2 regions of the Mycolicibacterium madagascariense genome follow, and region 2 is predicted to be linked to the other one. Evidence: riboswitches for the same ligand, from Rfam matches in the RefSeq annotation. Region 2 holds a riboswitch; the other holds the start of a gene.

Region 1 (14,542 bases), 1.4 Mb from region 2:
GGCCACGAACTGGCCGCACGCGAAGGGGTAGTCGTCGGAGCCGACGCGGGCGTTCGCCCAGGCGATGGCGCGGTCCTCCCGCGAGGCGGCCAGCTGCGGCGCGGGTCCCGCCCCAGCCGCGTCGAGGACGCCGCAGTCCGGCGCCACCGGACCCGCGGTGGTCTCGACGTCGACGCCGGGCACGTAGTCGCCGTCCGACGTGCGGTACCAGAGGTCGTCCCCGCTGCCCGTCGGGCCCGCCACGCGCTGGCCGTGCGTCGAGCAGACCAGCACCACCGCGTTGCCGACGTCGTAGGTGCCCGCCTGCGACGCCAGATCCGGTGCGGTGGAGCGCTGCGTCGGTGCCCGCACCGTGCCGACCGACTCCGCGTGCGCGGGCGGCCCGAAGGCGAGCGCGGCGACGGCGCTGACGCCGATCAGCGTCACGACGGACTGACGTCGACTCGCGGCCACCGACCTAGGGTAAGGGCGCGCGACGTCCCGGGTGAGGCGTTTGCTGGCCGAGGCCGCCGAGTTAGCGGCGCGCGCTGCGACCCGTGACGGCGCGATAGATCAGCAGCAGGATCACCGCGCCGACGAGAGCGCCAAGGAAAGAATGCTTGATGGGCGGGGTGATGGTGAACTGGTGCTCGAAGATGAGGCTGCCCAGGGTGCCGCCCACGTAGGCGCCGACGATGCCGAGCACCGCCGTGGCGATCCACCCCATGGCCTGCCGCCCCGGCACCAGCAATCGGGCGATGGCTCCGACGATCAGGCCGATGATGATCATCCAGATGATGTGCAGAATCATGGCAATCTCCTTCTCCGGTGAGGGTGGACCACTCAGAACGGTAGCGCCGGAACGACGGTGGTGCGCAAGATCAGGACCAAGACGAAGACTGCCGTGAACGCGAGGTCGACGGAGACCGAACCGATGCGTACGGGCTTGAGAACGCGACGGACCGGACCGAGCACCGGTTCGGTGATGCCGTGGGTGATCCGGCGGGCCTGATACATCCCGCCGCCGGCGCCGCCGGGGGAGAGCAGACCGCTCCAGTCCACGATCATCCGCGCGATGAGAGCGAACTCGAACAACAGCAGAACGAATCCCAGCAGGCCTGCGACCATCGCATGCTCCTTCCAACCACTTCGATTCTGCCCGTGGCGGCTAATAGTGTGCTGAGACGGGACTGAGGGCTGGGCCCTACTCGGCGGTGGAGGACTGGCTTCGTCACACCGGTCCCGTCTCGTCGTGCGCACGAGGGAGGATCGCAGTCGAGGTCGCGCCCACCGCCGTGCGTCCGTGTACTCGAGGGAGGCGATGTCCGTGCCGACGGAGGGTCCGTTGCTGGTGCCCGGGCAGACCTGCTGGGGGTCGGCGCAGGCCCACCGCTATGCGGTCATCGTGGACGGCGCGGACTACCTGCGGCACGTCAAGGCCACGATGCTCAGCGCCCGCCGCCGCATCGTCATCATCGGCTGGGACCTGGACTACCGCACGGCATTCGAGCGCGGCACGACGACGCTGGAGGGGCCCAACCGTCTGGGGCCCTTCCTGCATTGGCTGCTGTGGAAGCGGCCCGAGCTCGAGGTCTACCTGCTGAAGTCGAACCTGCGCCTGCTGCCCGCGTTCGACGGCTTCTGGTTCGGCGTCGCGCCGGTGAGTCTGCTCAACCAGTTCACCTCGCCGCGCATGCACTTCGCCGTCGACGGGGTGCATCCCACGGGCGCGGTACACCACCAGAAGATCGTGGTGGTCGACGACGCGGTCGCGTTCTGCGGCGGCATCGACCTGACGATCGGCCGCTGGGACACCAGCGCGCACCTGCCCGCCGACACGCGCCGACACGGCCCCGGAGATCCGTACGGTCCCCGTCACGAGGTCGCCGCCGCCGTCGACGGCCCCGCCGCCCAGCTGCTCGCCCAACAGGCCCACGAACGGTGGAGTGCGGCTACCGGTGAGGCGCTCGCCAAGGACATCCCGTACGCCTCGCCGTGGCCCGAGGGGCTGCGTCCGTCGCTGTGCGACGTCGAGGTGGCCGTGGCCCGCACGTTGCCTGCGCTACCGCAGCGCACCGAGGTTCGCGAGATCGAGGCGCTCGACCTCGCTGCCATCGCGGCGGCGAAGGACGTCATCTACCTGGAGAACCAGTACTTCGCGTCGCGCAGCATCGCGGTCGCCATCGCGGCGCGCCTGCGCGAGGAGGACGGCCCCGAGGTGGTGATCGTCCTGCCCCGCAGTTCCGAGAGCCGTCTCGAGGTGGAGTCGATGGACAGCGCCCGCGAGCGCCTCGTCCGGCTGCTCAGGGCGGCGGACCTACACGGCCGGCTCGGCATCTACTGGCCCGCGGCGGGCGGTGGGGTCTCGGTGTACGTCCACTCGAAGATCATCGTGATCGACGGCCGGCTGCTCCGCATCGGCTCGTCCAACTTCAACAACCGGTCACTGGGCTTCGACAGCGAGTGCGACGTCGCCATCGAGGCCGACCCTGCGCTGCCGAATCATGAAGAGGTGCAACGCGAGATCCTCTTCACCCGCGATCGGTTGGTGGCCGAGCACCTGGGGGCCACCGTCGCAGGCTTCCGCGACGAAGTCGAGCGCAGAGGGACGTTCCGCTACGGCATCGAGGAGTTGCGCGGCAGGGGCCGGTCGTTGCGCAAGCTGACCGACACGATGATGGCGGCCGATGAGAGTCCGTTCGCGGAGAACGATCTGATGGACCCCGACCACGTGCCGGCGTCGATCGCCGTGAGCACGCTCAAGCTCGTCGAAGCGGTGGCGCTGTGGCCGCTGCGGCACTCGCCGGTCGTCGCGCTGTACCAGAAGTTGCGCGGTCTCTGACCGGTTCAGCGGCGCCGAAGGTCGACCACCAGGGGTCGATGATCGGAGATCGGCATCGCCGGAGCCTCCCAGTGCCGCGCGCTCAACCCGGGGTCGTTGGTGAGGACGTGGTCGAGTTGGCGCCGCGGACGGTGGGCGGGGTAGGTCGGGGCGACCGCCAGCGTGTGCATCCCGGATTCCCGTCGTGCCACCGACGCGCGGAGGTTGAGGTCGCCCACGACGAGGCGGGGTCCGGGTCGTTCATTCACCGCGGCGACGACCCGGCGTAGCTGACGACGGTTCCACCCGGGCACGAACGTCAGATGCGTGGTGGCCACGGTCAGCGGACCCAGGGGAGTGTCGAAGCCGGCCATCACGGCCGCGCGGGGTTCGTCGCTGGCGATGAGCACGCGCCGCGGGACGGGCGGCAGTCTGAGCACCCGCCAGTCGGACGCCGGGTAGCGCGACAGCAGCGCGATGCCGTAGGCCGCCGCTCCTGGTCGTTCGGCTCCTGTCGCCGCGGCCCAGGTCGACCCCGGGGTGCCCGCGATGGCCGCCACGAAGCGATGCGCGACCGCATCCATCGCCTCGGCGGCGACCGCGGTCAAATCCGTTCTGCCGGAACGTTCTTGGTCGACGTCGACCTCCTGCAGCGCGAGAATGTCGGGACCCAGCCGGCGGATGGCGTCACGCAGCAGCAGCGGATCGACGCCGCCGCCGACGGTCCGGCCGTGCAGGATGTTGAAGGTCACGACACGCAGTGTCGGCATTCACCACCCCATGCGTCGTCGTCGAAGGCCATGCGCACAGCCTGCCAAACCCCGGACCGCCACCGGGTGGCAGTCAGGCTAGCGGTGGTGCGCGCCCGGTCCGCCGCCGTCGACCAGCAGCCACCGCAGGCCGCGGTCCCAGGATCGGTACCGGAACCGGTTGAGAACCCGTCGCAGCAACGCGACGCCACCGAGGATCGTGGACGCGACGAGGATCCACAGCAGGATGGCGCCGCCGACCGCGTCGGCCCTGGCGTCGGCGTCGGTCAGCGGGGGCGTGGTGGCGTTGCCGCGATCGTCCAGCCAGACGGGCACGTGATCACCGGCCTTCACGGCGTGGTCGAGTTTGACGACCTCGTCGTGCGTCGCGTTCTGGAAGAGCCACTGGATGTGGACGGTGTGCCGCTGGGTCGCCTGCTGGGCGGCCTTCTTGTCCGGGGTGCTGGCGGCCGTGGCCACCGCCTCGGCCTGGTGCCGAGTCGACGCCTCGGCGGCGATGGCTCGCGACCGCGCCGCGTAGATGTCGTCGGAGACGGTCGAGCAGTACAGCGCGGCCACCAGGACGACGACCAACCCGGCGACGACGGCCCACGCCTCGACGCGGTCGATCCTGCGCACCAGACGGCTGCGGCCCAGCGCCCGGGCCAGCCACCACCGTCGCGAACGTGACCTCACCGGCGCGGTCCAATTGTTACGCGCATGTTTCGATGGTCCCGCATCGTGGTGCGCCGCGGCCAGCCCATGACGGGCGATTTCCGTCACATCGCCCTGCACTCCGACCGATCGTGGTGCGCTGACCGACGCTGGTCGCTGCCCAGCGCACCCGGGTCGCGACGGGTTAGCCGATGGCCTTGGCCCAATTGGCGCCGAGGTAGTCGGCGTTCTTCTTGGTCTGCGCGTCGGTCGCCACCACGGGCGTGCCCTGCACCGGGGGCAGCGCGGCGAGCAGGGCCCTGTCGATCGTGCCCGCCTTCTCCATCGCGTCCGCGCGCACCGGCCGCGCGAGCCCCTTCAGGAACAGGTTCTGGCCCTCGTCGCTGTAGAGGAACTCCTGCCACAGCCGCGCCGCCGCCGGGTGGGGGCCGTCCTTGTTGATGGCCTGGAAGTAGTAGCCGCCGACGAGCGCATTGGACGGCACGACGACCTTCCAGCTCGGCAGCTTCTTCGTCTCGGCCGAGTTGAGGTAGTCCCAGTCGATGACGACGGGCGTCTGCCGGGATTCGATGGTCGCCGGCGTCGGGTCGACCGGCAGGAAATTGCCTGCGGCCTTGAGCTTCCCGAAGAAGTCGACGCCGGGGGCGATGTCGTCGGCCGAGCCGCCGTTGGCGATCGCGGCCATCAGCACGCCGTTGGCGGCGGCGTTCGCGGTGGTGGGGTCGCCGTTGAGTGCGACCTGCCCCTTGAACTCCGGACGCAGCAGGTCGTCGACCCCGGTGACGGCGGGAAGTTTCGCCGAGTCGTAGCCAATCGACATGTAGCCGCCGTAGTCGTTGACCCAGGTGCCGTTGGGATCCTTGAACGTGGCCGGGACGTCGTCGAACGTCGCCACCTTGTAGGGCGCGAACATCGAGGTGTTGGCCAGGGCGATCGCCTGGCCCAGGTCGAACACGTCGGGCGCGGTGCTCTTGCCCTTCTGCTGGTTGGCGGCGTTGATCTCGTCCTGGCTGTTGGCGTCGGGCTGTGCGGAGTTCACCTTGATGCCGTACTTCGCCGAGAACGTATCGATGATCTCCTTGTAGTTGGCCCAATCCGGGGGCAGCGCAATGACATTCAGGCCGCCCTCGTCCTTGGCGGCCTTCACCAGACCGTCCATCCCGCCGAAGTCGGCGGCCGACGTGGCCGCGTTGGCGTCCACGCCCGACTGGGTCTTGGGGGTCTCCTTCTCGGGGGGCGCGCACGCCACCAACCCGACGACGACGAAGGTGGACGCGGCGGCTGCGAGCAGCCGTGATGTCTTCATGCCTGACCTTTCGACGAGCCGCACCTCCGGCGGGCGATCGAACACTATCGCGGGATCGCGCCGTTGGCAGCCGATTCCCAGGGAGGCCGCTCAGTCCTGGAGCGCCTTGGCGATCGCCACGTAGCGGGTCAGGTCGGCGCCGTCGTCGATCGCGCGGGTCGCGGCGTGCACCACCTGAATGAAGGTCCAGGCGCGGGCCAGGTCCTCGTCGAGACCGGCCGCGTCGACCAGGGCGTAGAAACGGGCCCGGATGCCGTCGCGCAGCCGGCCGCCGAGGTCGTCGAGGCGGTGCAGGAGCATCGGGGCGAGTTCGGCATGCCGATCGCCGTTCACCGGTCGTGGCGAGATGGCCAACCATGGTTCGCGATCCGCGGCGAGCACGCTGCCGTGGTGCAGGTCGCCGTGCAGCAGGACGTCGGTGGTGGCCGTCTCCACGGCGAGTTCACGCGTCGAGGCGACGGCCTGCTCGATCAACCGGCGGGGGAGCGCCGCGTTGCGCGGCCGCTCGTCGACCTGGTGCGCCCACTGCGCGACGACCGTCGTGAGCGAGGGCACTTGGGGCAGCGGCGCGACGTGCAGACGCCGGTAGAGGCCTGCCACCACCTCGCAGGCCGCCGCGTCGGGCAGGTCGTCCAGGGTGCGCGGCCGCAGCCGCTCGAGCAGGACGGCGTGGCGGTGCGGATCGGCGCGCAGCAGGCGCACCGCGCCATCGCCGCCCCAGCGTCGCAGGGCCAGATGTGCCTGCCCCGACCCCGCGGTCGGTGAACTCACCTTGAGCACGGCCGCGGCCCCCTCGGAGGTCCGCACCGGCAGGGTCAGCGCGACGGCGCCGTCGTGGGCGGCCCCGTCCTGGCGCAACCCCCACACCCGGCACTGTTCCTGCGCCGCGCCCGCGAGGTCGGCGTCGGCCGGGGTGTGGGTCAACGGCGCCTGGCGTCGAGCGCGAAAGCCCCTGCACCAGTGAAGATCAGCAGGAAGAAGCCGAAGCAGTACAGCACGGAGAGCTCGCCGCCGTTGATCAGCGGAACGAACCCCTTGGGCAGGTGGACGGTGAAGTAGGCAAAGGCCATCACCCCGGAGGCGATGAAGGCCGCGATGCGGGTGAACAGCCCGACGGTGATCAGCACCCCGGTGACGAATTCGAGGACGCCGGCGTAGAAGCTCGGCCACTGGCCTGCGGGTGCCGCGGGACCCGACGGCCAGCCGAACAGGAGTGCGGAACCGTGGCACAGGAAGAGCAACCCGAACACCACTCGATACAGGCTGAGGATGGCGGGCGCGTAGGACGTCAGACGGGCGTCGAGGTTGCGGTTGGTGGTGGTCACGGTCGGTGCTCCTTGGTGGGGTGGGTGAGTTCGCCTGCGGTCCGGGTATCGGGCCAGTCCCGCAATTCCGTTGTCAGATCGAGCCGTTCGACGACGGCGGTGTCCTCGTAGCGGCCCCATTCTCGACGCGGCAGCATCCACATCACCTCGAATTGGTTGCCGTCGGGGTCGACGCCGTAGACGCTCTTCGTGGCACCGTGGCTCGACTCCCCGCGCAGGGCGCCGGCGTCGAGCAGGATGCGACGGAACTCGACGAGTTCCTCGACGGTGTCGAGCTGCCAGGCCAGGTGGTAGAGCCCGACCGATCGCGGCGGGCGCGGGATGGCGCCGGCGATCTCGAACAGGCCGAGGTCGTGGTGGTTGCCCGACCGGGGCAGGCGCAGGAACGCGGCGCTGATGTCGGGCTCCCGGCTGATCAGCTGCATGCCGAACACGGTCGTGTAGAAGGCGGTCGAGCGGTCGAGGTCCGCGACGAAGAGCACCGCGTGGTTCAGGCGGACGGGTGAGACGACCATGGGCTGCACCTCCGTCGGGAAGGTAGTCGACGCTACCGGCAAAACCGTAGCAGAAAGTCAGTTGTAGCTACAACCATCATGCGATGATGGTTGGGTGAACGCCAAGGGGCTCGACCGCGCCGAGCTGGCCGCCTGGGTGCGGCTCGCCTCCGTCCTCGAACTGCTGCCGGGTGCTCTCGACGCGCAGCTGCGGCGCGACGCGGACCTCATGCACTTCGAATACTTCGTGCTGGCCATGCTGTCGGAGGCGCCCAAGCGCACGCTCCGGATGAGTGCACTTGCGGCGCAGACGAATTCGACCCCACCCCGGCTGTCGCACGTCGTGCGGCGGCTGGAGGAGCGCGGCCTGGTCGAGCGATACTCCGACGCGCACGACGCCCGCGCCACCAACGCCCGGCTCACCGCCGCGGGATGGCGGAAGGTCCGTGCGGCCGCGCCGGGTCACGCCGCGCACGTGCGGCACCTCGTCATCGATGCGCTGACGCCCGAGCAGATCGACCAGTTGGCCGTCATTGCCGAGGCCATCCTGGGCCGCCTGGACCCCGACGGCGCCATGGCGGTGACCTACCACCGCTACGACCCGAGTTAGGCGGTCGTTCCGGCCCGTGCGTAGCCGGCCGAGGTCGGCTGGGCGGCGCCGGCTCGGAATGTTAGGGCCCTAACGATTAGCGTACGATGGAAAGCGTACGATGGAAACCGTGACGACCGACGTACTGGCCCTCGAACGGCAGGTGTGCTTCGCGCTGGCGGTGACCAATCGGGCCGTGCTGGCCGTGTACCGCCCCCTGCTCGAACCCCTGGGCCTGACGCACCCGCAGTACCTGGCGATGCTCGCACTGTGGGAACACCGCACCTCGGATCGACCGCCGCTGACCGTCAAGCAGATCGCCGTTGCGCTGCAGATGGATTCGGCCACGCTGTCGCCGATGCTCAAGCGGCTAGAGGCGCTCGGTCTGATCACGCGCACCCGCAGTTCCTCCGACGAGCGAGCCACCCACGTCGAGTTGACGGCTGACGGGCGAGCCCTGCGCACGCGGGCGTTGGAGATCCCGCCGGCGGTCGTCGCACGACTCGGCGTCGCGATGACCGAGCTCGAGGAACTGCGCAGCGTGCTGACCCGAATCAACGCCGCCGCGCTCGCGGCCGACGCTGCCGCCGTCTGATCGAGGAGGACCCATGACCGACCGCCCCAACCCCCTGCAGTACCTCGGCTACTCCTACGGCCGGCGGTTGCCCGCCTCGATGAAGGAGTGGGTCGCCCACGATCTGGCCGATTACGGCGCGGTGCGCAGGCACATGATCCGGATGGCCATCCCGCCGTTGCTCGTCCTCGCGCCGCTGTGGCTGCTGCCTGCGTCGCTCTACGTGCACCTGGAGATGACGGTGCCGATCTACGTCTGGGCGCTGCTGATGTCGATGGCGCTCAACAAGATCTGGCGGCGTCACCGGCTCGCGCAGCACGGGCTGGACCCCAACCTCGTCGACGCCATCCGGCGCCAGCGCGATGCGCGGCTGCACGAGGACTACGTGCGCCGGTTCGGTCCGCGCCCGGAGTCGGCCAAGTTCCAGGCGAACAGCAGCCCGTTCTAGCGCGGCGCACCCGTTTGCGGTCTCGGCCGTAGGCTCATTGCCGTGAGCTGCCTGCTGCGCCTCCTGCTCGTCGTCCTCACCGTTCTCGGCGGCGTCCTCGGGTCGACGGGGCTCGCCGCGGCCGCGGGCACCACCAGCGGCCAGCTCGACTACGGCGGGTTGACGCGCACCTACCTGGTCCACACCCCGGCCGCCGACGCTCACCCGTCGGGCCTGGTGCTCAACCTGCACGGCGCGGGCCAGACCGGCGCCGCGCAGGAGGCCGTCTCGAACTACGACGCCGCTGCCGATGCCATGGGCTTCGTCGTCGCCTACCCCGACGGCATCGACGAGAGCTGGGCCGACGGACGCGGTGCCTCGACCCCCGACCGTCAGGGCCTCGACGACGTGGGCTTCCTCGTCGCGCTGCGCGACCGACTCGTCCAGGACTACGGCATCCCACCGGGGCGCGTCTTCGCCACGGGCATGTCGGCCGGTGCGTTCATGGTCGACCGGCTGGCCTGCGACCGGGCCGACGTCGTCGCGGCGATCGCTCCGGTGTCGGGAACGCTGGGCTCCAACGTGCCGTGCGCACCGTCGCAACCGGTGTCGGTGTTGCAGTTCCATGGCACCGCCGACCCCGTCGTGCCGTTCGGCGGCGGCGGCATGGTGGGTCGCGGCGGGGCGAGTGACATCCTCTCCGCACCCGAGCTGGCGGCGCGGTGGCGCGCGATCGACGGGTGCGCCGACGCGCCGGTCGAGGACGTGCTGCCCGCCACGGGCGACGGCACCGACCTGCACCGCTTCAGCTCGGTCGGCTGCGCGCCCGGCACGGCCGCGGTGTTCATCCGCATCGATGGCGGCGGCCACACGTGGCCGTCGGGGAGCTTCGCGCTGCCCGACGTCGGACCGACCACGACGGGGACGGACGCATCGCTGGCCAGTGCGCAGTTCTTCGCCGCGCACGGCAGGTGATCAGCACTCCACGCGGTTGACCGGAACGTGCAGGGCCAGCCCGCCGGTCGACGTCTCCTTGTACTTGGAGTTCATGTCCAGGCCCGTCGCCCGCATCGTCTCGATGACCTGATCGAGGCTGACGCGGTGAAAGCCGTCCCCGCGCAACGCCATTCGGGCGGCGTTGATCGCCTTGCCCGCCGAGATCGCATTGCGCTCGATGCACGGGATCTGCACCAGCCCGGCAATGGGATCGCACGTCAGCCCCAGGCTGTGCTCCATGGCGATCTCCGCGGCGTTCTCGACCTGTTGCGGTGTGCCACCGAGGATTTCGGCGAGCGCGGCCGCGGCCATGGCCGCCGCGGACCCCACCTCGCCCTGGCATCCGACCTCGGCGCCCGAGATCGACGCGCGTTGCTTGAACAGCGACCCGACCGCGCCCGCGGTGAGGAGGAACCGCACGACGGTGCCGTCGCGGTCGGCGCGGCCCTGCCGGGTGTAGTGCAGTGCGTAGTGCAGAACGGCCGGAATGATGCCCGCCGCACCGTTCGTCGGCGCGGTGACCACCCGCCCGCCCGAGGCGTTCTCCTCGTTGACGGCGAGCGCGACGAGGTTGACCCAGTCCTCGGCGAACGCCACGTCGCGGTCGGGGTCGTCGAGTGCGAGGCGTTCGTGCCACTCGTGGGCCCGCCGACGCACGCCGAGCGAGCCGGGTAGCTCACCGGTGCGCTCGATGCCCTTGCGCTGGCACTGCACCATGACGTCGTAGACGTGCAGCAGTCCCGCGCGCACGTCGTCCTCGGATCTGGTGGCGCATTCGTTGGCGAGCATGATCTGGCTGACCGACAGGTCGTGCGTCTCGGCGATCCGCAGCAGCTCCTCAGCGCTCGCGAATGCCAGCGGGACGTCGGCGGGCGCGGGCTCGGCGGCCTCGTCGTCGGCGGTCACGACGAATCCGCCGCCGACGGAGAAGTACGTGCGGGCATGCAGCTCGCGCCCGTGCGCGTCGAGCGCGCTCAGGGTCATGGCATTGGCGTGCCGGTCGTGAACGGTCAACGGGCGCAACGTCATCGCATCCTCGGTCAGGGGAATGCGCTGGGTGCCGGCGAAGCTGATCCAGCCCTGCTCGCGCACGGTCGCCAGCCGCGCCTCCATCTCGTCGGTGTCGATGGTCTCGGGATGAAAACCCTCCAGCCCCAGCAGGATCGCCGCCATGGTGCCGTGCCCGGCGCCGGTCGCGGCCAGCGACCCGAACAGGTCCACTGCCACGGTAGCTGTCGTGCCGACCAGGTCGCGTCGGGTGCATTCCTCGGCGAAGCGGACCGCGGCGCGCATCGGACCGACGAAGTGTGAACTCGACGGGCCGATGCCGATCGAGAACAGCTCGAAGACGCTGATGGTCATGGGCACGGTGAACCTCTCGTCTGCGGGGACGGGTCACCTCCCCGCTCTGTCCTGGTGACCTGAGAGTTTCGGCGACGCCGGAGCGCACCATTCACCTTCGGTAAGCGCGGATTCGGTCCGCGCTTTCTCCAGAGTTGCCTCGGCACTGCGGTATTGGGCCTGAGAGATTCCTGGGGAGGACATTGCTCCTACGGCACCCGACGTCGGGATCTCCCGCTGTGCGTTGACGGCTATTGAGTTGTCCGCAGTAACTTACCCGCGATCCGTCCCGGTGGCGAGAGCTGTGCCTTCTTAGAGCTGAGCCCAGACCGTCTTCTGCTTCAGGTAGGCGTCGAGGCCGTCCTTGCCGAACTCGTGGCCCCAGCCCGACTGCTTGTACCCGCCGAACGGCACGTCGTGGTCGAACACCAGCTGGCAGTTGATCTGAACGCTGCCGGCCTGCAGCCGCTTGACGATCCGATGGGCGCGCGTGACGTTCGTCGTCCAGGCGGTGGCCGCCAGACCGTAGGTGGTGTCGTTGGCCATCGCGACGGCCTCGTCCTCGTCGTCGAACGGGATGATGGAGACCACCGGCCCGAAGATCTCCTCCTTGTACAGCCTGCTGGTGGCGGGGTCGACGTTGGTGAGCACCGTCGGGTGCACGAAGTAGCCCTTGCGGTCGAGGCGGAAGCCGCCGGTCACCACCTCGACGCCGTCGCGCTTGCCCTCGTCGATGTAGCCGAGGACGCGACTGAGCTGCTTGGCGCTGATCAGGGGCCCGCTCATGACGCCCTCCTCGGTGGGCCCGCCGTACTTCATGAAGTTCGCGACCCCGGCGATGCCCTCGACGACCTGGTCGTACACGCCGCGCTGGACGAAGATCCGCGAACCGCACACGCACCCTTGGCCGGAGTGGACGAAGATGCCCATCGCCGCGCCGAAGATCGCCTTGTCGAGGTCGGCGTCGTCGAAGATGAGCACCGGTGACTTGCCGCCGAGTTCGAGCATGACCTTCTTGAGGTTGCCCGTCGAGGCCTGCACGATCATCTTGCCGACCTCGGTGGACCCGGTGAAGGCGACCTTCTCGACGTCGGGGTGGGCGCTGATCGCTGCGCCCGCGGTGTGACCGTAGCCGGTGATGAGATTGACCACGCCGTCGGGCACGCCGGCCTCGTGGATCAACCGGTCCAGCAGCAGGGCCGAAAGGGGTGTCTCCTCAGCGGGTTTCACCAAGCTGCTGCACCCCGCGGCGAGCGCGGGGGCGATCTTGGCGCAGGCGTTGAAGATGGGTCCGTTCCACGGGAAGATCAGCCCGACGACGCCGTAGGGCTCCTTGAGCGTGTAGGCGTGATGGTCGACGTACCCCGCTCCGGCGATGCCGGTGGACCTCACGTCGTAGGCGGTGCCGTTGATCTTCGTGCACCAGCCTGCGTAGTAGCGGAAGAATTCCGCGCAGGTGGGGACGACGAGCTCGGACTGCATCTTCATCATGCCGGTGTTGGCGGAGTCGATCTCGGCGAACTCGGCGGCGTGCTCGTCGATGAGGTCGGCGATGCGCCACATGACCTTGGCCCGCTCGGCGCCCGGCAGCCCGGACCAGACCTCCGCCTCGAACGCCGCCTTGGCGCGGGCGACCGCCTCGTCGACCCCTGCGGCGCCGCAGTCGGTGAATTCGGTGAGCTGTTCCTCGGTGACGGGGTCGATGATCGGGATGACGTCACCCGTGCCGGGGCGCTTGCGAATGTCGTCCAATACGTCCTGCAGCGTCATCGGTGCTCTCTTCCCGTCGTCGGCGTATTGCTGAGCACTTGCTTAGCACCCGCGGCTCGGCGGGGTCAAGCGTCGCAGCCCTCAGGCGTCTCGCGTGCGGATCCGCGGCGCCAGCTGCACGACCTCCGGAACGACGGTCGGGTTGCGGTAGGCGAGGTCGACCAGCGACACCAGCGCGTCCGCGACGTCCTCGAGCGCCGACATCTGAGCCGGGAGCTGGCCGTGCGCCACCCACGACTCGAACAGCTGCGCCAGCAGCTCGCGGTCGGCGCCGCGCAGGATCTCGGTGTCCTGGGTGGGCCCGATGCCGACGCGCACGATGCAGAGTTCGGGATGCTCGCCGCGCCACGATCGCAGGATCTCCTCGAGGGCGGCCTTGCTGGCGTCGTAGGCCGCCACGCCGGCCCGCGGCCTGCCGACGTCATTGCTGGAGGCGACCAGCACGACGCCGTTCTCCGACAGGTGCGGCAGTGCGGCGCGCACGACGCCGTTGGCGCCGAGGGTGTTGACGCTGAAGGCGTGGATCCAGGTCGCGACGTCGGTGTCCTCGATGTGGGCCATCGGCACGACGGTGCTGGTGAAGACCACGGCGTCGAGTCCGCCGAGCACGTCGGCGGCGGAGTCGACCACGCGCGTGATGGCCGCGGAGTCCTCGACGTCGAGCTCGAAGGCCGTGCCGCCGATGTCGTCGGCGAGCTTGGTCAGCAGGTCCATCCGGCGGGCGGCGACGGCCACCTTGGCGCCGCGGGTGGCCGCGCTGGCGGCGACCGCGTGGCCGATGCCCGACGATGCCCCGACGACGAGCAGACGCAGACCCTTCGACGCCTCGTGTGCAGCACTCACCGGAAACCACCTTCTCGATAACGGCAATACCGTTACCACCCTAGGGCCTCGGCGGCGGGCGGCCTTTGCTGACCCGCGGGCCGTCCGCCCGGCCGTCAGAGGATCGCGGTGATGTCGTTCTTCAGGGCCTCCGCCTGGGTGCCGAAGACGGCCTGGACGCTGTTGCCGACCTCGATAACGCCAGCCGCTCCCAGGCTCTTCAACCGGGCCTGATCCACCTTGCCGGGGTCGGCCACCTCCATGCGCAGCCGGGTGATGCAGGCGTCGACGGTGACGAGGTTGGCCCGGCCGCCGAAGGCGTCGATGAGCTGCTCGGCCGTGCTGCCGGTCGGTGCGGTCGTCGGGGTCGTCGGCGACACGACCGTGGCGGCGTCGGTGCCGTCGCCGAGGTTGGCCTGCTCCTCGGTCTCGAACTCGTCGTCGGGTTCCCGGCCGGGCGTGCGCATGTTCCACCGAGTGATCGCGAAGCGGAACAGGACGTAGTAGACGACGAAGAAGACCACGCCCATGCCGATCAGCAGCGGGACGTTCTTGGCCGCCGGGGCGGTGCCGTAGAGCAGGAGGTCGATCAGTCCCGCCGAGAACGAGAACCCGAGGTGGATGTCCAGCAGGTAGGCGATCGCCAGCGACAGACCCGTGAGGACGGCGTGGAT
Region 2 (14,542 bases):
TGCCCGACGCCAAGACCACGACGGCCATGACCGCGATGACGACGGCGGCCGATCCCGCCGCGGCCGACGTGCACGCCGTCGTCGCCACCGAACAGCAGATCTTTCAGCAGAGCTCGCAGCCGGGCGCCAAGGACACGCTGGCGGCGTGGCTGCCCCCCGGGCCGCCCGCGGTGGCCGACTACCCCACCGTGCTGCTGTCCGGACCGTGGCTGAGCCAGGAACAGGTCAGCGCCGCCAGCGAATTCGCCCGATTCCTGCGCAAGCCGGAGGCCCTGCAGCACCTGGCCGACGCCGGCTTCCGGGCGTCGGGCGTCACCATGCCCACCAGCGACGTGACGAACTTCGCGGCACTGCCCGCACCGCTGTCGGTCGGCGACAACGGCCTGCGCGCGACGCTGGCCAACCTCGTCAGCACCCCGCCCCAGAACCCCGCCGTCACCGTCATGCTGGACCAGTCGATGGCCACCGACGAGGGCGGCAAGTCCCGGCTCGCCAACGTCACCGCCGCGTTGAATGCGCGGGTGCAGGCGCTAGCGCCGACGTCGGCCGTCGGGCTCTGGACCTTCGACGGGGTGGCGGGCCGATCCGAGATCCCCATGGGTCCGCTCGGTGACGCGGTCGGCGGCCAGCCCCGGTCGGCGGCGCTGAGTAGCAATCTCGACGGGCAGGTCGCCAGCGATGGCGGGGCCGTGTCGTTCACGACACTGCGGATGCTCTACCCCGACGCCGTCGCCAATTTCCGTGACGGCCAACCGAATTCGGTGCTGGTGATCACCGCCGGACCCCACACCGACCAGTCGCTGGACGGCCCCGGCCTGCAGGACGCCATCAAGCAGACGTTCAACCAGGCCAAGCCCGTCGCGATCAACGTCATCGACTTCGGCAGCGACCCCGACCGCGCCACGTGGGAGGCGGTCGCCCAGGCCACCGGTGGCAACTACCAGAACCTCGACAGCTCGGCGGGGCCCGGCCTCACCGCCGCCCTGACGTCATCCCTGGGCTAGGTTTTCCTGCGCGAGCAGACGCAAAAGGCCCTTATTTAGGGCATTCAAGGGCCTTTTGCGTCTGTTCGCGGGGAGGACGGGACCCCCTAGGCGAAGGCCTCGACGGGCGGGCAGGAGCACACCAGGTTGCGGTCGCCGTACGCGCTGTCGATGCGGCGCACCGGCGGCCACACCTTGGGCCGGAAGCCCTTGCCCAGCGGGTAGGCCGCCTGCTCCCGGGTGTAGGGGTGGTTCCACTCCTCGACGAGCAGGCACTCGGCCGTGTGGGGCGCACCGCGCAGGGGGTTGTCGTCCACGGGGTAGGCCCCCGAACCCACCTGGTCGATCTCCGCGCGGATCGCGATCATCGCCGAGCAGAAGGCGTCCACCTCGGCGAGGCTCTCGCTCTCGGTGGGCTCGACCATGAGCGTGCCCGCCACCGGGAAGCTCATCGTCGGGGCATGGAAGCCGTAGTCCGCCAACCGCTTTGCGACGTCGTCGACGGTGACGCCCGTCGCCTTCGTGATGCCGCGCAGGTCCAGGATGCACTCGTGGGCGACCATGCCGTTCTCGCCCGTGTACAGCACCGGGTAGTACTCGTCGAGGCGGCGGGCGACGTAGTTGGCCGACGCGATCGCCGTCAGCGTCGCGGCGCGCAGGCCGGGCGCCCCCATCATGCGGATGTAGGCCCACGTGATGGGCAGGATCGACGCGGACCCGTACGGCGCGGCCGACACGGTGTAGTCGGCGCCGAGCTCGTCGGCCAGCGGGTGCCCCGGCAGGTACGGCGCGAGATGGCTGCGCACCGCGACGGGACCGACGCCCGGACCACCACCGCCGTGCGGGATGCAGAACGTCTTGTGCAGGTTCAGGTGGCTGACGTCGCCACCGAAGCGGCCGGGCCTGGCCAACCCGACGAGGGCGTTGAGGTTGGCGCCGTCGACGTAGACCTGGCCGCCGACGTCGTGCACGGCCGCGCAGATCTCCTCGACGTCGTGCTCGTACACGCCGTGCGTCGAGGGATAGGTGATCATCAGCGCGGCGATCCGGTCGCCGTGCTCGGCGATCTTCGCGCGCAGGTCGTCGAGGTCGACGTCGCCGTTGTCGCGGCACGCCACCACGACGACCTTCATGCCGGCCAGCGCGGCCGACGCCGCATTGGTGCCGTGCGCGCTCGACGGGATCAGGCAGATGTTGCGTTGCGCGTCATCGCGACTGAGGTGGTACGCCTGGATCGCCAACAGCCCCGCGTACTCCCCCTGCGAGCCGGCGTTCGGCTGCAGCGACACCGAGTCGTACCCGGTGAGCTGGGTCAGCCACGTCTCGAGGTCGGCGATGAGCCGGCGCAGCCCGGGGGTGTCCGACGCCGGGGCGAACGGGTGCTGACGAGCGAACTCCGGCCAGGTGATGGGCTCCATCTCCGCGGCCGCGTTGAGCTTCATCGTGCACGATCCGAGCGGAATCATGCTGCGGTCCAACGCGATGTCGCGATCCGACAGCGACCGCAGGTAGCGCATCATCTCGGTCTCGGTGCGGTACTTCGTGAACGCCGGGTGGGTGAGGAACGACGACGTACGGGTGGCGATCTCGGGACCCGACCAGCGCTGGCCACCGCGGGTGGCGCCAAACGCGGCGAGCACGTCCTCGACGTGGGCGGCCGTGGTGGCCTGGTCGCACGACACCGACACGTGATCGGCGTCGACCAGCCAGACGTTGATGCCGCGCTCCTTGGCCGCGGCGCGGATCTCCTCGGCGCGCCCCGGCACCCGGGCCAGCACGGTGTCGAAGAACGCGTCGTGCACCACCTCGACGCCGGCGTCGGAGAGCCCGGTGGCCACGGCGAGCGCGTGGCCGTGCACCTCGTGGGCGATCGCGGTCAGCCCGTCGGCGCCGTGGTAGCTCGCGTACATCGCCGCCATCACCGCGAGCAGGACCTGGGCCGTGCAGATGTTGCTGGTCGCCTTGTCGCGGCGGATGTGCTGCTCCCTGGTCTGCAGCGCCAGCCGATAGGCCGCCGAGCCGTCGGCGTCGACCGACACTCCGACCAACCGGCCGGGCAATTGACGGGCGTGCTTGGCGTGCACGGCCAGGTAACCGGCGTGCGGTCCACCGAATCCCATTGGCACGCCGAATCTTTGGGTGGTACCGAACGCGACGTCGGCACCGATCTCACCGGGCGGGGTGATCAGCGTGGCGGCCAGCAGGTCGGCGCCCACCGCGACGAGCGCGCCACGCTCGTGCGCGGCGGCGATCAGGTCCGACCAGTCGTTGACGCATCCGCTGGCGCCGGGCAGTTGGACGATGACGCCGAAGAAGTCGCCGTCGGGCAGGCCGTCGCGGAGGTCGGCGGTGACGATCTCGATGCCGAGCGGCTTGGCGCGCGTCTCGATGATGGCCGCGGTCTGGGCGTACACGTCGGCGTCGACGGCCAGCTGGTTCGCCGAGCCCTTCACCGCGCGGTGCATCAGGGTCATGGCCTCGGCCGCGGCGGTGCCCTCGTCGAGCATCGAGGCGTTGGCCACCTCGAGGCCGGTGAGGTCTTCGACCATGGTCTGGAAGTTCAGCAGCGCCTCGAGCCTGCCCTGGCTGATCTCCGGCTGATACGGCGTGTAGGCCGTGTACCAGGCGGGGTTCTCGAGGATGTTGCGGCGCAGCACCGGTGGGGTCAGCGTGTCGAAGTACCCCTGGCCGATCATCGAGACCGCGACGGTGTTGGCATCGGCCATTGCCCGCAACTCGGCCAGCGACTGCTCTTCGGACGCCGGCGGCGGCAGCTGATCCAGCCCGGGAGCGACGCCCGCGGCGCCCAGCCCGTCGAGAATGCCGGCGGGCAGCGCCTTCTCGGCCAACTGATCGAGGTTCTCGACGCCGATGACGCCCAGCATCGTGGCCACGGCATCGGGGTCGGGGCCGATGTGACGGTCGGCGAAGCGCGGCAGGTGGTGCTCGCCGAGGGGATGGGAAGGAGTACCGGACAAGAGAGGGCCTCTCACACGTCGAAGCGCAGAACCGCTAGCGGTCCTCTCCCTCTGTCGTCGACCCGTCGCGGGTGCCTGAGAGATTCAGCGCGACCGGATCGTCCCGGCTGTGCCTTTCCCCATGGGCGGGCGAAGAACGTGTTCGCCACTTTCCAGAGGCACCGTGGCTCCACGCGGTCCTGGGGCCTGAGAGGTTGACGGAGAGGTGTTGCTCCTTCGGCGTCCGTGGCTGGCGGCCACGGAACTCTCCCGCGCAGAGGCGATGCAGGTCCGAGTCTACCCAACGGGTACGACGGCGCCCGGTCAGCCGATCTTGCGGTCGCGGGTCTTGCGGCGCGAGGCCAGTTCGTCCTCGGGGCTCGGGATCGACTCCCCACCGTCGGCGCGTTCGCCGGGGAAGTCGGCGATGGCGCCGGTCAGTTCGCGCATGGCGCCCGAGACGGCGATGCCGAAGACACCCTGACCGCCCTGCAGGAGGTCCACGACCTCCTCGGCCGACGTGCACTCGTAGACCGTGGTGCCGTCGGAGAACAGCGTGATGTTCGCCAGATCCTTGACGCCGCGCTGCCGCAGGTGATCGACCGCGACCCTGATGTTGTGCAGCGAGATGCCGGTGTCCAGAAGCCGTTTCACGATCTTCAGGACCAGAATGTCCTTGAACGAGTACAGCCGCTGGCTGCCGGAGCCTGCCGCCCCGCGGATCGACGGAACCACCAGAGACGTCCGCGCCCAGTAGTCCAGCTGCCGGTAGGTGATGCCCGCGATCTGGCAGGCACTGGGTCCGCGGTAGCCGACCAACTCGTCGGGGACGGAGTCATCGGGGAACAAGCCAGCCTGCACCGGTTCGGTCGGCGCTGCCGACACCACGCGTTCCGGCGTGCCGTTGGATAAGAGATCCAACTGCTCCTGACGTGGCGTGTCGCCCACTGGCCATCCTCTCGCCGATCGAACTGGATCCGTGTTCACAGGCCGTCGGGGACGGCCACACACGTTTGCTCCGAGCTCTCGAGTATGTCGAGCATACGCTCCCAGCTCGGGACTGACTGCCTTCGTAGTGAGGAAAGTATGGCTGCCGACGGCATGGATGGGAGAAACCCGCTCCGCGTGTCGAGAGCGTGAGATGCATCCGTGACGTTTGAAATTCAGGTGGCCTTGAAGTCGTCGGGCGACACGCTGTCGAGGAACTCCTTGAACTTCTCGACCTCGTCCTCGCGGACCGCGCCCGTCGTCTCCTCGTCAGATTCGTCGGGGATCAGCAGCCCCGCCTCCGCGAGCACGGCCTCCTCGACGTAGATGGGCACCCCGACGCGCATCGCGATCGCCACGGAGTCCGAGGGGCGTGCCGAGACCTTGATGTCGCGGTCGAAGATCAGGTCGGCGTAGAAGGTGCCCTCCTGCAGATCGACGATGCGCACTTCCTTCAACGAATGTCCAAGGGCGGTAATCAGATCCCGGATCAGATCGTGGGTGAGCGGCCGCGCGGGTTCCACGCCCTGCTGCTCCAACGCGATGGCCTGCGCCTCCGTCTGACCGATCCAGATCGGTAGGTAGCGATCTCCGTTGGATTCCCGCAGCAACAGAACCGGCTGGTTCTGGGGCTGTTCAACGCGAATGCCGATCACTCGAACTTCGCCCATCTGTGTCTGCCCTCCGCGCCGCAAGCCGTCTTGGGGAAGTCTAATCCTCAGCGATCGAGAACGTCGCGCACCGCGGACTTGATGAGCGAGGTATGCAACGTGATCGCGAGAGCCGCGACCTCGCGCGCCATGTCGTCGGCACGGTCGCGGGCACCCGCCTTCATCGCGGGCCCGGCGATCTGGGCGATCAGATCCGACTGCCGGTCCGCCGCCGAGCGGAAGGCCCGCAGGTGTCGGGGTTCCACCCCGTAGTCGGCCAGCGCCTTCGCGCACTGCGCGATCACGACCGAGTGCTCGTCGAAGAAGCCGCCCGGTCCCGAGGTGATGACGCCGGCCTTGATCAGGGCCCCGAGGAGCTCCTCGTCGACCCCCGAGCGGGTCAGTAGATCCTCGCGGCTCAGGCGGACCTGGGCGGGCGCCACCGCGGCCGTGTCGTACCCGGCGACCCCGTCGTCGTCGGCGGACACCTGCACCAATCTCGGTACGCCGTAGGCAGATGCCGTCGGCGGCAGCTCGCCGTCGGGTTGCGCGTCGAGCTGTGCCTTGATGACCTTCAACGGCAGATAGTGGTCCCGCTGCGCGGTGAGGATGAAGCGCAGCCGCGCACAGTCGTAGGCGGTGAACCGTCGATAACCCGAGCCCGACCGCTGCGGCGTGACCAGACCCTCCGCCTCCAGGAAGCGGATCTTGGAGATGGTCACGTCCGGAAAGTCGGGTCGTAGCGAGTCCAGGACCGCTCCGATCGACATCCCGGCGAGCGCAGGGGTGTCGGGGGCGGTCATCAGCTCGGTGAACCGCCGTCGTCGCCCTTGGGGCCCGTCAGGAAGACCAATCGGAACTTGCCGATCTGCACCTCGTCGCCGTTTGCCAGCACCGCCGAGTCGACGGGCTCGCGGTTGACGTAGGTGCCGTTGAGGCTGCCGACGTCGACGACCTGGAACTCGCCGGTCTCGAGCCGGAACTCGGCGTGCCGGCGGCTGACCGTGACGTCGTCGAGGAAGATGTCGCTATCGGGATGACGACCGGCCGACGTCCTGGCCTGGTCCAGCAGGAACCGCGACCCCGCGTTCGGGCCGCGCTTGACGACGAGGAGCGCCGATCCGGCCGGGAGCCCCTCGACGCCCGACACCGCGTTGTCGTTGCCCGTTGCTGGCGGTGCGTCCAACTCGTTGAGGAAGTCCGATCGAAAGACCGAGGTGGTCTCGACCGTCACTTCTTCGGACTGATCAGCTCCCGAACTGGTGTCGTTCTCCGTCACCCGGTGCTCCTCACTGGCTGCTGTGGCAATGGTGGGCAGATGCGCCGACTCCCGCTCGAGACATTCAAGAGGGACGCCGCCGCGTCATGCGTCTCGTGACGACCGTACCGCGCGCCGGTGGTCGCCGTACCCACCACCACCGGATCACGGCCCGATTTCTCATTCGTCGAGCGTCGCACCGTAGGCGTCGGCGTCCAGCAGACCTTCGAGCGCCTCGGTCAGCGTCGCGGCGTCGAGCTGCAGGTCGATGAGCCAACCGGCGCCGTACGGATCGGAGTTCACCAACTCCGGCGAGTCGGTCACGTCGCCGTTGACGGCAACGACTTTCGCCGTGATGGGGGCATAGAGGTCCGAGTTCGACTTAGTTGACTCCACGGTCCCGAACTCGCTGCCCGCGTCGACGGCTGCGTCGACGTCGGGGAGCTCGACGAAGACCACGTCACCGAGTGCGGCCTGGGCGTAGTCGGTGATGCCGACGCGAACCGTGTCGTCACCGGTGCGACGCACCCACTCGTGATCCTCGGTGTAGTAGAGATCGGACGGAATCTCGCTCACGGGGCTCCTAGATTCTTCGCAGACGCGGACGTCGCGTACTCACTTGACAGGCTGAGCGTATTGGCGGGGTTTCGCTTGCCGCAAGGCGGTCACGTTCACGACGCCCTGCTGCTGCACCGACATCGTGCCGCCCACCCGTTCGACGCTGTCCACGGCGCCGCCCGGGATGTTCAGCGCCGCAGCGAGCGTGGCCGAATCACCAATGGCCAGAACCGAATACGGCGGGCTCAGCGTGGTGCCGTCCACGACGAGCGCACCGGGCTGACCCACCACCCAGGTGTCGACGCCGACTCGGACCGGCGCCTGGCCGGGACCGCCGAGCTGCATGGCCTCCGCGCCGGCGGCCCGCAGCTCGTTGACCACGTCGAGCATGGTCTCGGGCGACACGCCGGGAGCGACGTCGGTGATGGTCAGCGCGACGCCTGGTCCGGTCGCCGCGACCGTTCCGATGAGGATCGACAGGGCCGCCAGCCGGGCCCTGGCGTTCTCGATGGCGGCCTCGTCGTTGCTCCCGGAGGACTGCAGCGATTCGAGCGTGCGCTGCAGATCGCTCACCTCGGTGTTGAGCGCGGCCTCGCGTTGCTGCAGGGAGTCCAGCAGGACTAGCAGATCGGCGGGCCGGGCCGTATCCAGGGAATCGCCGGACTCGGTCTGCCGCACCTGCGTGACGATGGCCACACCCAGCACCAGGCACAGCACGACGGCCAACGCGCCGAAGACGAGCTGCGTGCGGCTACGGCCCCCGACGTGGGCTGTGCCGTCGGGCAGCTCGTGCCTGCCGTGTGCCGGTGCGGGATCCTCGCTCACCGGCTCAGGCCCCGAAGAGCCGACGGCGCAGTGCGGCGGCGTTGCCGAAGATCCTGATGCCGAGCACGACGATGATGGCCGTGGACAGCTGCGTCCCCACCCCCAGCTGGTCGCCGACGAACACGATGAGCGCGGCGACGAGCACGTTGAACACGAACGAGACCACGAACACCTTGGCGTCGAAGATGCGCTCCAGGTAGGCGCGCAAACCGCCGAACACCGCGTCGAGCGCGGCCACCACCGCGATCGGGAGGTAGGGCTGAATGGCCTCGGGAACGCTGGGGTGGAACACCAGGCCCAGCACGATGCCGACGACCAGTGCGGCTATTCCGACCATGTCTCTCCGATCCGTGTCGCTCCGTTCGGTGTCATGCGCACTCCCCCAGTCGTCATCGAGGCCCCATCACCGTGGCGAAGTGGACGTCCCGCACCGAACCGGCGGGCAGCGTCAGCGCGTCTGCCTGACCGACGGCGACCGTCACCCCGTAGGCGGACTCCAGTATCTGCAGGCGCTGGGCGGCCGGGCTCTCGCCGAACGCGTCCGACATCGCGTGCGGTGGTCCCACCGCGAGCACGACGTAGGGGTTGGCGATGGGTTGGTTGTCGACGAGGAGGCGACCGCCGGCCTGGCGCACGGTGACACCCGGTCCGATGCGCACGCCGCCGACCGCGATCGCCTCGGCGCCACTGGCCCACAGGGAGTTGACGACCAGTTGGAGGTCGCGGTCGAGGATCACCTGCGGACTGCCCTGCACCCGCTGCTTGGAGACGTCGCTCAGATCGCGGGCGCCGCTGGGCTCGGTGACGGTGACCGACAGACCAGGGCCGCGGACCGCGGTCTCGGCGGCGGTGAACTCCGCGGCGTCGAGGCCGCTCAGCAGCCGTCGGCCCTGCTCGTCGCCGGCCAGCCGGTGGCGTCGTTCGGCTTCGACCTGGCCGGTGAGGTCGCGGCGTCGCGCGATGGCGTCGTTGGTGGCGCGTTGCGCAGCCCGCACGCCATCGGCCAGCACGTGCCTGCCGTCCTGCGCGGCGGGGGCGACGGACTGCGCCTGCGCGGCGGCCGCGGCGAACACCGTCGCGACCAGCAGGCCGGCGACGATCTGCCAGGCCAGCGCGGACGACCTGCGCCGGGGGCCGCTGCCCTCCCGCCGCCGGGCGGCCGCGGCGTATCCGGGGTCGAGGTGCTCCGACAGCAGGGACCGCAGCAGCGACGGCACCGGGATCAGCGTCGGCGCGCCCGCTTCGTGGGCGTTGCGTCCGGCCTCCGGGCTGTAGCCGCCGAGCGCGCGTTCGTCCTCAGCCATGTCCCTACCCGGGCGTGCGCCGGGGCAGCTGCGCGACGACGAGACGGACCTGAAGGAGATAGAGGACGCCCGACCACAGATACATGGCCATCCCCCACCCCAGGAACGCCCATCCGATCGCCAGGATCACCCTGCTCCACAACGCCTCCCACTGGCCGAGCAGGACGAGCGGAAAACCCGACATGAGTGCGAAGGTCGCGGCCTTGCCGACGTAGGTGACCGTCAGCGCGGTCAGGCCGCGGGACCGCAGGACCGGCAGCGTCAGCGCCAGGACGACGTCGCGGGCCAGCAGCACCACGACGAACCACCAGGGCACGACGTGCACGACGGCCAGGGCGACCGGAACGACCACCATGTAGATGCGGTCGACGGCGGGATCCAAGAGCGCGCCCAGCCGCGAGGACTGGTTGTCGACCATCCTGGCGATCTTGCCGTCGGCCCAGTCGGAGAACCCGCTGAACATCAGGACCCCGACCGCCCACCCGTCGGCGTGCACCATCAGCAGATAGATGAAGACCGGGACGAGGACGAGCCGCAGCACGCTGAGCGCGTTGGGGATCGTCAGCACACGATCGCCCGGCTCCGGCTCCATGCGATGAACCTAGCGGAACACCCCGGGCAGGCTCAGTGCGGACATGGTGTCGTCGGCCAGCGGATTGTCGTGGATCATGTAGGTCCACGTCGAGGTCGGACGGGCGAGTTTGGACAGGTCCAGGCCCTGCTCGTCCTCGACGACGTTGGCGGTCTCGAAGGTCTGCTGCGCCGCCTCGATGGCGTCGGCGGCCAGGGAGGCGAACGCGTCGACGGCCAGGCGGTGGAACTCGTCGAGCGGGTTCTGCCTGCCGAGCGCCCGCAGGTGGATGCTCTCGCGGATGTCCGACAGGTACGCCTGGTGGTCGGCCCAGCCGCGGTCCAGGTGATACAGCATGATCTGGCGGCTGATCGTCTCCAGCCGCTCCTCGCCGATCTCCTTCACCAGCTCCTCGTAGCGCTCCGGCGCCCGGGCGGCCAGCTCCTCGCGCGCGGTTGCGGTGCGCAGCAAGGTGTTTCGCCGCTCGACCAGGATGGCGCGCTGCTGGGCGACGAGCTGGTTGTAGCGCCAGGTGTTGGCGTGCACGTCGAGCAACCGGCCCTCGGCGACGCGTTGGGCATGCTCGAGCAGCTGCGCTGCCTTGTCGCTGGTGATGCGACCGTCCTCGTCGGTCGCCATCGGCAGCTTCTCCGGCTCGAGGTGAGCGACGACCACGTCGTCCTCCCAGCTGGAGAAGAACACCGACGAGCCGGGGTCACCCTGTCGGCCCGCGCGCCCGCGCAACTGATTGTCCAGCCGCTCGGTGTGGTGGCGGCCGGTACCGATGACGTGCAGCCCCCCGAGTTCGGCGACCTCGTCGTGGCTGCCCTCGTCGGACCCGCCGAGCCGAATGTCGGTGCCGCGGCCCGCGATCTGCGTCGAGACGGTCACCGCCTTGAGCTTGCCGGCCTCGGCGATGACGAGCGCCTCCTCCTCGTCGTTCTTGGCGTTCAGCACGACCGCGGGCACGCCGGCCTTGACGAGCCGTTCGTGCAGTTCCTCGGACTCGGCGACGTCGCGGGTGCCCACCAGCACCGGCTGCCCGGTGTCGTGGATGGTCTTGATGTGCTCGATGACGGCGTCGATCTTGGCCGCGGCGGTGATGTACACGCGGTCGGTCTCGTCGACCCGGACGTTGGGCGTGTTCGGTGGAATCGGGGACACGCCGAGCTTGTAGAACTGCCGCAGCTGTTCACCGGCGGCGAGCGCCGTGCCCGTCATCCCGCACACCGTGGGATAGCGGTTGATCAGCGCCTGGACCGTGATGGTGTCGAGCACCTCGCCGGTCTCGGTGGTCTCGATGCCCTCCTTGGCCTCGACCGCGGCCTGCAACCCGTCGGGCCAGCGCTGTAGCTGCGCGATCCGGCCGCGGGAGGCGTTGATCAGCTGCACCCGCCCGTCGCGGACGATGTAGTGCACGTCGCGCTGCAACAGGACGTGCGCGTGCAGCGCGACGTTGATCTCGGTCAGCGTGGTGCTGACGGACTCCTCGGAGTAGATGTCGACGCCGAGTTCCTTCTCGAGCTTGCGGGCGCCCTCGTCGGTGAGGTGGACGTTGCGGCGGTCGGCGTCGGTGTCGTAGTCCTTGCCGGGGACGAGCTCGCCGACCATCCGGATGATCTCCAGTCGCGGCTGCTCGCGGTGGGTGGTCCCGGCCAGCACCAGCGGCACGAGCGCCTCGTCGACGAGCACCGAGTCGGCCTCGTCGATCAGCGCGACGTCGGGGTCCGGGGAGACCAGGTCCTCGACGTCGGTGACGAGCTGGTCGCGCAGCACGTCGAAGCCGATCTCGTTGACCGAGGCGTAGGTGACGTTGCAGGCGTAGGCGGCGCGGCGTTCGTCGGCGGTCGACTCGGCGGTGATCCAGCCGACCGTCAGACCCATGGCCTCCAGCAGCGGGCCCATCCACTCGGCGTCGCGGCGAGCCAGGTAGTCGTTGACGGAGATGACGTGGACGCTGCGCCCGGCGATCGCGTACCCCGCCGCGGCGATCGCACCGGCGAGCGTCTTGCCCTCACCGGTCGCCATCTCCACGACGTCGCCCGCCAGCATCCGCAACGCGCCGAGCAGCTGAACGTCGAACGGCCGCAACGTCGTCGAGCGTTCGGACGCCTCCCGGGCGATCGCCAGGAACTGCGGGATGTCGGCCGACTCGGCGAGCTCACCGAGGTCGAGCAGCTGCGCCGCCTTGCGCAGCTGCTCGTCGTCGAGGTCGGCGGCCTTCTCATCGTATTCAGAGGAGGTCTTCACCAAATCCAACGACTGGGCCTGATCCTTGTCGGTGCTGGCACCGAGCAGTTTCCAGAACCTGTTGCTCAGCCGCCCGGAGCGGTCTTTCGTCTTCGGCACGCATTCACGGTACGCGGCGCCCGGACGCCGCCGCGAGCATCCACGCGCACGTCATGACCGGCAGCTCGGCGTGCCCCGCGGCGACCTGCGGGGGCGGGTTCAGCCCTCGGCTAACAGCTGACCCCTAGACCCGGCTACCGCCAGTTACCCGGGGTACCTTGCCGGAATGGAAAAGTTCACCCCGACGCTGGACTGGAGCGCCGAGTGGCTGTCGTCGCTGTGGTGGATCGCGAAGGCCTGGGTCATGGCCGCCGTCGCCACCATGATCGTCCTCGTGCTGCTGCGGTTCTTCACCAGCTGGGGTCGGCAGTTCTGGAAGGTGACGGGCGCGTACTTCAGTGGGCGCTCGAGCATCAAGGTGTGGTTCTGGCTGGCCGGCCTGCTGCTGTCGGTGATCGTCGGCGCGCGGCTGACCGTCCTGTTCAGCTATCAGAGCAACGACATGCTGACCAGCTTCCAGGTGGTGGCCTCGGGAATCGGCGGCAACGACGACGCCATCAAGCAGTCCGGCAAGGACGGCTTCTGGCTGTCGATCACGGTGTTCAGCATCATGGCCGTCGTCTACGTCGCGCGCACGATGCTCGATCTGTTCCTCATGCAGCGGTTCATCCTGCGGTGGCGTGCCTGGCTCACCGACCGCCTCACCGGGGACTGGCTGGACGGCAAGGCCTACTACCGGGCCCGGTTCATCGACGACACCATCGACAACCCGGACCAGCGCATCCAGTACGACATCGACATCTTCACCACGGGCGTCGGACCGACGCCCAACACGCCGAACAACACCAGCGGCTCGACGCTGCTCTTCGGCGCCATCAGTTCGATCGTGACGATGATCGCCTTCGTCGGGATCCTGTGGAGCCTGTCGGGTCCGCTGACCCTGTTCGGCGTGACCCTGCCGCGGGCGATGTTCTGGATCGGCCTCGGGTACGTCGTCTTCGCGTCGATCATCGCGTTCTGGATCGGCAAGCCCATCATCTGGTTCGCGTTCGACAACGAGAAGACCAACGCCGCGTTCCGGTATGCACTGGTGCGCCTGCGGGACGCCTCGGAGGCCGTCGCCTTCTACCGCGGCGAACTCGCCGAGCGCACCGGGTTGCGCTCGCGCTTCGCCTCCGTCGTCGCCAACTACAAGCGTTACATCAACCGGATGATCGGCTTCTACGGCTGGAACCTCTCGCTCAGCCAGGTCATCGTGCCGCTGCCCTACGTGCTGCAGTTCCCCCGGTTCCTGGCCGGTGAGATCACCCTCGGCGCGATGACCCAGTCCTCGTCGGCGTTCGGCAGCATCCAGGACGGGCTGTCGTTCTTCCGCAACGCCTACGACCAGTTCGCCGGCTACCGCGCGGCCATCATCCGTCTGCACGGCCTGGTGGTGGCCAACGAAGAGGGCCGCGTCCTGCCGATCGTCTCGACCGCACCGTGCGTCGACGGCACCGTGCAGCTCGACGACGTCGAGGTCCGCACGCCCGACGGCAAGCAGCTGGTCAAGCCGCTCGACATGCGGCTGGAGATCGGCGACACCATGGTCGTCACGGGCAAGTCGGGCAGCGGCAAGACCACCCTGCTGCGCAGCCTCGCCGAACTCTGGCCATTCGCCTCGGGCACCCTGACCCGACCCTGCGGGCCGAACGAGACGATGTTCCTGTCGCAGATGCCCTACGTCCCGCTGGGCGATCTGCGCGCGGTCGTCTCCTACCCCTGCGAGGAGGGCACGCTCGCCGATTCCGAGCTGCACGACGTCCTCACCCGGGTCGCCCTACCGCACCTGAAGGATCGCCTCGACGAGGTGCTGGACTGGGCCAAGGTGCTCTCCCCCGGCGAGCAGCAGCGCATCGCGTTCGCCCGCATCCTGCTGACCAAGCCCAAGGCCGTGTTCCTCGACGAGGCGACGTCGGCGTTGGACGAGGGCCTGGAAATGACGCTCTACTCACTGGTGCGGGCCGAGCTGCCCAACACCATCCTGATCAGCGTCAGCCACCGCAAGACCGTCGAGCAGCACCACAACAAGGAACTGCGACTGCTCGGCGACGGCGAGTGGCAGCTCACGAACGTCGGGGAGCAATCCGTCCCGGTCTAGTGGCGTGCGGCCGTGGCCGC

Evidence for each region. Region 2 has a riboswitch for glycine ahead of gcvP (aminomethyl-transferring glycine dehydrogenase). Riboswitches for the same ligand answer to the same signal wherever they lie in the genome.
Region 1: another riboswitch for glycine. It lies ahead of G6N60_RS08795 (L-serine ammonia-lyase); the one in region 2 lies ahead of gcvP (aminomethyl-transferring glycine dehydrogenase).

The regions. Positions count from the first base shown of each region.
Region 1 covers NZ_AP022610.1:1,855,388-1,869,929, forward strand. The annotation lists gene G6N60_RS08725 (hypothetical protein) at 1-453, opposite strand, end outside; gene G6N60_RS08730 (GlsB/YeaQ/YmgE family stress response membrane protein) at 515-790, opposite strand; gene G6N60_RS08735 (YggT family protein) at 823-1,107, opposite strand; gene G6N60_RS08740 (phospholipase D-like domain-containing protein) at 1,301-2,821, shown strand; gene G6N60_RS08745 (endonuclease/exonuclease/phosphatase family protein) at 2,827-3,561, opposite strand; gene G6N60_RS08750 (Rv1733c family protein) at 3,649-4,245, opposite strand; gene G6N60_RS08755 (ABC transporter substrate-binding protein) at 4,409-5,530, opposite strand; gene G6N60_RS08760 (aminoglycoside phosphotransferase family protein) at 5,621-6,454, opposite strand; gene G6N60_RS08765 (DoxX family protein) at 6,451-6,855, opposite strand; gene G6N60_RS28530 (VOC family protein) at 6,852-7,370, opposite strand; gene G6N60_RS08775 (MarR family winged helix-turn-helix transcriptional regulator) at 7,465-7,959, shown strand; gene G6N60_RS08780 (MarR family winged helix-turn-helix transcriptional regulator) at 8,069-8,533, shown strand; gene G6N60_RS08785 (DUF5313 domain-containing protein) at 8,547-8,960, shown strand; gene G6N60_RS08790 (CE1 family esterase) at 8,997-9,914, shown strand; gene G6N60_RS08795 (L-serine ammonia-lyase) at 9,915-11,297, opposite strand; glycine riboswitch at 11,334-11,439, opposite strand; gene G6N60_RS08800 (aldehyde dehydrogenase family protein) at 11,589-13,046, opposite strand; gene G6N60_RS08805 (SDR family oxidoreductase) at 13,128-13,889, opposite strand; gene G6N60_RS08810 (PTS transporter subunit EIIC) at 13,985-14,542, opposite strand, start outside.
Region 2 covers NZ_AP022610.1:3,226,998-3,241,539, forward strand. The annotation lists gene G6N60_RS15110 (substrate-binding domain-containing protein) at 1-1,004, shown strand, start outside; gene gcvP (aminomethyl-transferring glycine dehydrogenase) at 1,091-3,961, opposite strand; glycine riboswitch at 4,003-4,125, opposite strand; glycine riboswitch at 4,126-4,223, opposite strand; gene G6N60_RS15120 (MerR family transcriptional regulator) at 4,265-4,888, opposite strand; gene G6N60_RS15125 (bifunctional nuclease family protein) at 5,104-5,598, opposite strand; gene ftsR (transcriptional regulator FtsR) at 5,646-6,380, opposite strand; gene garA (glycogen accumulation regulator GarA) at 6,380-6,856, opposite strand; gene gcvH (glycine cleavage system protein GcvH) at 7,016-7,411, opposite strand; gene G6N60_RS15145 (DUF881 domain-containing protein) at 7,451-8,218, opposite strand; gene G6N60_RS15150 (small basic family protein) at 8,223-8,555, opposite strand; gene G6N60_RS15155 (DUF881 domain-containing protein) at 8,608-9,522, opposite strand; gene G6N60_RS15160 (CDP-alcohol phosphatidyltransferase family protein) at 9,527-10,114, opposite strand; gene secA2 (accessory Sec system translocase SecA2) at 10,124-12,442, opposite strand; gene G6N60_RS15170 (ABC transporter ATP-binding protein/permease) at 12,609-14,522, shown strand; gene G6N60_RS15175 (FAD-binding protein) at 14,519-14,542, opposite strand, start outside.